DNA from 2 places in the Bradyrhizobium denitrificans genome. Region 1 is predicted to be linked to the other one. Evidence: predicted binding sites of a transcription regulator. Region 1 holds the regulator's gene; the other holds the start of a gene.

The links. Region 1 encodes PhoB, which activates phosphate uptake and scavenging genes when phosphate is short. Its sites were predicted from a motif close to TGTCATNNANCTGTCAT; they were not measured.
Region 2: the regulator PhoB is predicted to act here: its motif matches at 1,471-1,487, upstream of HL671_RS30755 (UDP-2,3-diacylglucosamine diphosphatase).

What each region holds. Positions count from the first base shown of each region.
Region 1 covers NZ_JABFDP010000027.1:26,238-29,649, forward strand. The annotation lists gene HL671_RS27775 (HoxN/HupN/NixA family nickel/cobalt transporter) at 1-18, opposite strand, end outside; gene HL671_RS27780 (trypsin-like serine protease) at 200-1,516, opposite strand; gene phoB (phosphate regulon transcriptional regulator PhoB) at 1,612-2,319, opposite strand; gene phoU (phosphate signaling complex protein PhoU) at 2,336-3,052, opposite strand; gene pstB (phosphate ABC transporter ATP-binding protein PstB) at 3,086-3,412, opposite strand, start outside.
Region 2 covers NZ_JABFDP010000033.1:22,906-26,317, forward strand. The annotation lists gene pyk (pyruvate kinase) at 1-1,320, shown strand, start outside; gene HL671_RS30755 (UDP-2,3-diacylglucosamine diphosphatase) at 1,511-2,323, shown strand; gene HL671_RS30760 (threonine ammonia-lyase) at 2,394-3,383, shown strand; gene HL671_RS30765 (caspase family protein) at 3,399-3,412, opposite strand, start outside.

The DNA of each region.
Region 1 (3,412 bases):
AATTGGGAAAATCGTCATACTCAGGCAGGAGAGCAAGTCTCGCGCCAATTGGCAAGCCTTGCTCCGCCCGGCCCAGATCAGGCCGAATTCGCGCCGTTCACCCCCCGTCTCGCCTGGATCGGCCAGCCTCTGTGGCAATCCGCTGTCCGGTCACGCACAAACAATGACCAGCCGCTGAAGACCTTCGCTTGCCCCCGCCTCACCGGACCGAGGCGCTTTGCGCCGCGATCTCGCGCCTGACAGCGGCCTCGAACCCGCTGGCCGGCGCGGCGAACATCAGCCGGGTCTCCTCATGGAACGCCGAGAAGATGCCGACGACGACCGTCTCGCCGCCGATCTCGGCCAGGATCGGCGAGCCCGAATAGCCGAAATTCGCCAAGCAATGCACCGTCAGCAGCCGAGCATCCTCAGTCATGCCGGCGCTGCAATTGCGCTGTCCGGTCGGCGAATAACGCCGCTCCTGGCCGTAGCCGATCTCCGAAATCGTCCCGGCCGCCGTCGCAGCCGCAAGTTGCTCGCGCGTGAGCGCTGTGACCGCCACCGGCCGCGACGGCAGCGCATCCTTCAGGACGATCAGGGCCCAATCGACGCGCGAGCGGTCAAGCGACCATTTGTCGTGCTGGATCGGCGCGAAGTCGGGCGCCACGATCAGCTTGTCGGCAATCGACGAGGCTGCCGGCGTGCCCTTGTTCATGCCGGCCAGGAAGTGGACGTTGCCGGGACTGACCTGGGCGACGCCGTTGAAGACGCAATGCGCGGCCGTGAGCACCAGGCGCGGCGCCACCAGCGTGCCCGTGCACGAACCGCCCGTGCTGTATTGGGCCACGGTGACGACGCCGATCGATGATGCCGGCCACGCCGTGGGATCCACGACCTCGCCGATGTGCCGGTCGAGCCCGAGCAGTTGCTCGGGCCGCGGATTGGCAATGCCTGAATCGGCCGCTTCCGGCTTGGGCCGCCAGGCCGCGATGGCCTGCTCCGCCTGTCGCCGCTGCGCCTCACTCAACGCGACACGCTGGACCTCGCGGCCCGCGGACCGCACGCCATTTCGCCCCGCCATGACCAGCCAGGCATAGCCCTGCACGACATCCTGCGCGACCACCCGCCCGTCGAGCATCATCAGGCCGAGCATATATTGCGACTGGGCGAAGCCCTGGGCCGCGGCGCGAGAAAACCATCGGCTGGCTTCGCCATGATCGCGGGCGACGCCTTCCCCATTGTAATAGACGACGCCGAGATAATGCTGCGCGACGGCGAGGCCCTGATCCGCCGCCTTCCGGTACCAGGCCATCGCCTCGGCAGGGTTGCGCGGCACACCCCAGCCGAACGCCTGCATGAAGCCGACATCGAACTGCGCCCGCGCATCGCCTTTGGCCGCCAGCGGCATCAGCCGCCGCATCGCCATGGCGTGCTGGCCATTGGCCGCCGCGGCCACGGCCTCCTCGAGTTCGGCGGCCGAACCGGGCACAATGGCGGCGAGCCACACGGCTAAGACGAGAGCAATTGTCCTGATCATCGCGTCCGCGGCATCCCGGTCATCATGATGGGGAGACCAGCAGACCGGATCAAGACGGCAGCCCCATGGCCGCGCGCAAAACGGCTGCCCCGCGCTTACGCCTGCTCGCTCTTGGCGAAGCGGTCGTCGAGCGCATAGCCGGCGCCGCGCACCGTGCGGATCGGATCCTGCTCGCGGCCGGGATTGAGCAGCTTGCGCAGGCGGCCGATATGGACGTCCACCGTGCGCTCGTCGATATAGATATCCCGGCCCCAGACACTGTCGAGCAACTGCTCACGGCTGAACACGCGGCCCGGATGCTCGAGGAAGAATTCGAGCAGGCGGTATTCGGTCGGGCCGAGATCGATCGGCCGGCCCGAGCGCGCCACCCGGCGCTTCTCGCGGTCGAGCTCGATGTCCCCATAGGACAGCACCGTCGCCAGCCGCTCCGGGCTCGCCCGCCGCAGCAGACCCTTCACCCGCGCCAGCAGCTCAGGGACCGAGAACGGCTTGACGATATAGTCGTCCGCCCCGGTCGCCAGACCGCGCACGCGCTCGCTCTCCTCGCCGCGCGCCGTCAGCATGATGATCGGCAGCTGCTTGGTCTCGGGCCGCGTCCGCAACCGGCGGCACAGTTCGATGCCGGACAGGCCCGGCAGCATCCAGTCGAGCACCACGAGATCGGGAACGCGCTCCTTCAGCCGCGTGTCGGCCTCGTCGCCCCGCCCCACGGTCTCGACCTCGTAGCCCTCGGTCTCCAGATTATAGCGCAGGAGCGTGGTCAGCGCCTCTTCATCTTCCACCACCAGGATGCGCGCAGTCATATCGAACGAGTCTCTCTCAGTTGCCGGGGACCGTGGTGGCGAAGCTCGTCATGTCGCCCTTCGGACGCTTGTCGACCATCGCCTGGCCCTCGATCATGTAGAACACCGTCTCCGCGATATTGGTCGCGTGGTCGCCCATCCGCTCGATATTCTTGGCGCAGAACATCAGATGGATGCAGAACGAGATGTTGCGCGGATCTTCCATCATGTAGGTCAGCAGCTCGCGGAACAGCGAGGTGCAGATGGCATCGACCTCCTCGTCGCCCTTCCACACCGCCATCGCAGCCGGCAGGTCATGCGCCGCATAGGCATCCAGCACCGACTTGACCTGCGACTGCACGAGATCCGTCATGTGCTCAAGGCCACGGATCAGCTTGAGCGGATGGAAATCACTTTCCAGCGCAGCAACCCGCTTGCCGATGTTCTTCGCGAGGTCGCCGATGCGCTCAAGATCAGTGGCGACGCGCATCGCGCCGACGATCTCACGCAGGTCGACCGCCATCGGCTGCCGGCGCGCGATGGTCAGCACGGCGCGCTCCTCGATGATGCGCTGCAGCTTGTCGACCTCGGCATCGGCGGCGACGACCTTCTGGCCGAGCGCGACGTCACGCCGAACCAGTGCGTCGACGGAGTCGACAATCAGCCGCTCGGCGAGACCGCCCATCTCCGACACGAGCCGGGTCAGATCCTGCAGATCGCTGTCGAACGCCTTGGCGGTATGTTCACTGGCCATGATGATCTCCTGAAGGCAATGATGCTGTCGGCGTCAGCCGAACCGGCCGGTGATGTAATCCTGGGTCCGCCGATCGCTCGGCGAGGTGAAGATCTTGCTGGTGTCGTCGAACTCGATCAACTCGCCGAGATACATGAAGGCGGTCTTGTCGGAGACACGCGCCGCCTGCTGCATGTTATGCGTGACGATCGCGATCGTATAGTTCTCCGAGAGTTCCTGGATCAGCTCCTCGACCTTGGCGGTCGAAATCGGATCGAGCGCCGAGCAAGGCTCGTCGAACAGGATCACTTCGGGCCTGACAGCCACGGTACGCGCGATGCACAGGCGCTGCTGCTGGCCGCCGGACAGCGACAGGCCGGA
Region 2 (3,412 bases), on a different contig from region 1:
TTCCGTCTCAATTTCAGCCATGGCACGCAGGCCGACCACGCCAAGGTACACGCCGCGATCCGCGCGCTGGAGAAGGACGTGCAGCGGCCGATCGGCATTCTGATGGATCTGCAGGGGCCGAAGATTCGTGTCGGCACCCTGCGCGACAAGAAGATCCAGGTTGAATCCGGCGAGACCATCCGCTTCGTATTGAACGGCACCGAGGGCGACAAGACCTCGATTCCGTTGCCGCATCCGGAGATCTTTGCGGCGGTCGCGCCCGGTCACGATCTTCTGATCGATGATGGCCGCGTGCGTGTACGCGTCACCGGCCTCGGCGACGACTGGATCGAGGCCAAGGTGATCGTCAGCGGGACGATCTCCAACCACAAGGGCATCAATCTGCCTGGCACCATCCTCGAACTGTCGCCGCTGACACCGAAGGATCGTTCCGATCTCGCTTTCGGCCTCGAACTCGGCGTCGACTGGGTGGCGCTGTCGTTCGTCCAGAAGCCGTCGGACGTGCTGGAGGCGAGGGGCCTGATCAACGGCCGCGCCGGAATCATGTCCAAGATTGAGAAGCCGGCGGCGCTCGACCGCATCGATGACATCATCCAGCTGTCCGACGCGATCATGGTCGCGCGCGGCGATCTCGGTGTCGAGATTCCCAATGAGGACGTGCCGGGCAAGCAGAAGGAGCTGGTGCGCGCCTGCCGGCTGGCGGTGAAGCCGGTGATCGTCGCGACGCAGATGCTGGATTCGATGGTGGCGACGCCGACGCCGACGCGCGCCGAAGTGTCCGACGTGGCGACTGCGATCTATGACGGGGCCGATGCGGTGATGCTGTCGGCGGAATCGGCCAGCGGCCAATATCCGCGCGAGGCGGTGGCGATGATGGACAGCATCATCAAGGCGACCGAAGGTCACAAGATGTATCGCTCGATCGTCGAGGCGACGCAGCCGGGCGAGGAGCAGACGCCGCCGCACGCCGTCGCGACGGCCGCGGCCGATCTCGCCTCGGCGATCCATGCCAAGGCCATCGTGGCCTACACGTCGAGCGGCACCTCGGCGTCACGCGTCGCGCGCAAGCGGCCGAGCCTGCCGATTCTCGCGATCACGCCGAACGAGGATACGTCGCGCCGCATGTGCCTGCTGTGGGGCGCGCACAGCGTCCTGTCGCAGGACGTGCAGAGCTACGAGGAGATGGTTGAGCGCGCGACGTTCTTCGCGGTCCAGGAAGAGTTCGCCCAGGCTGGCGACCTGCTGGTTGTCGTCGCCGGCATCCCGTTCGCACAGGCTGGCACCACCAACAATCTGCGTGTCGTGACCGTGCCCAGATAGGAGGCAGCGAAAATCCCGTGCGTGCGGGCCGCCTGTCGCCTGTTTGTCGCACCCCGCTGGTATCGCGGGAATGTGACGAGGACATCGCGAGTCGTCATACGAGCGGCGTCAGCAGCAGTCCGAAAGGGTCAGCTCTGTGATGCGGCCGGTCGTCATCGCAGTGTCATCAGGGACTGTTAGGTGGGCGCGCATGGGACTTGAGACTGCTGGTGAAGAAAGCCCGACCCGGCGCTTTCGTACGCTCTTCATCTCCGATGTTCATCTCGGAGCCCGCGGATCGCAGGCCAATCTGCTCGTCGATTTCCTGCGCCATCACGACGCCGACACCATCTATCTGGTCGGCGACATCATTGACGGCTGGGCGCTGAAATCGAGCTGGCACTGGCCACAGTCACACAACGATCTCGTCCAGAAGATGCTGCGCAAGGCGCGCAAGGGGGCGAAGATCGTCTATGTGCCTGGCAATCACGACGAGTTCCTGCGCGGCTATTACGGCACCCATTTCGGTGGCATCGATGTCGTCGAGAACATCGTGCACACCGGCAAGGATGGGAAGCGCTACCTCGTCATTCACGGCGACATCTTCGATCTCGTGGTCCAGAACGCCCGCTGGCTCGCCCATCTCGGCGACAAGGCCTACGACTTCGCGATCCAGATGAACCGTCTGGTGAACTTCTTCCGTCGCATGTTCGGCGTGCCCTATTGGTCGCTGTCGCAATGGGCCAAGCAGAAGGTCAAGAACGCCGTGAACTATATCGGCGCGTTCGAGACCGCGCTGGCGGCCGAGGCGCGGCGGCACGGCGCCGATGGCGTGATCTGCGGTCATATCCACTGTGCCGTGATCCGCGACCAGGACGGGATCCGCTACATGAATTGCGGCGACTGGGTCGAGAGTTGCACGGCGCTTGTCGAGCACGAGGATGGCAGCTTCGAGATTCTGACCTGGACCGATCCGTTGAAGCAGGCAGCCCCGGTTCCACAACTGACGGCCCGCGCCGCCTGAGACGATCTGAGCCTTCCCTTGATCTGAGCCTTCCCTTGCCTCCCGGCGATGGGGCGCGGTAAAATGGGGGATGACAGCCCATTCCCCGATCCTGCCCGTGACCGCTGCCGACATCGATGCCGCGGCGGCCACGCTGGCGCCCGTGGCGGTGCGGACGCCGCTGCTGCCGGCCCCTGTGCTCAGCGCGCAGTTCCAGGCGAATGTCTTCGTCAAGCCTGAGGTGCTGCAGCGGACCGGCTCCTTCAAGTTCCGCGGCGCCTACAACAAGCTGGCGTCGATCCCGCAGGCAGAGCGTGCCAACGGCGTCGTCGCATTCTCCTCCGGCAATCATGCGCAGGGCGTCGCTCATGCCGCGACGCTGCTCGGCATGCACGCGACGATCGTGATGCCGTCGGATGCTCCGGTGGCCAAGCGCCAGCGCACCAAGGCGTTCGGCGCCGACGTGGTGCTGTACGACCGCGACCGCGACGATCGCGAGGCGATCGCCCGTGACATCGCCGGCAAGTGCGGCTCGACAATGGTGCCGCCCTATGACGATCCCTACGTCATTGCCGGGCAGGGCACGGTGGGTCGCGAGATCGCCGAGGATCTCGCTGGGCTCGGCCTGTCGCCCGACGTGGTGATCGTGCCGGCCTCTGGCGGCGGATTGCTCGCCGGTGTGTCGACGGCGGTGAAGGCACGCTTTCCAGAGACGCAGATGATCGTGGCCGAACCCAAGGGCTTCGACGACCATGCCCGCTCGCTGCGGGCGGGCCACCGCGAGGCGCATGAGGCCAAGGGGCGCACGATCTGCGATGCGTTGATGGCGGCGATCCCCGGCGAGATCACCTTCGCCATCAACAGCCGGCTGTTGTCGGCGGCGGTCGAGGCCTCCGATGAGGAGGTCGGGCGCGCGGTCGGTTTCGCCTTCCGTGAATTGAAGCTCGTCGTCGAGCCCGGCGGTTCGGTCGGGCTCGCGGCGCTGCTGGCCGGCCGGCTCGACGTCGCCGGCAAGACGGTGGTGATCGTCTTGTCAGGCGGCAATGTCGATGCCGATCTCTACGCCCGTCTGATCGCTTGAGGATGGATGATGGTCTCAGCGGAAGCTGA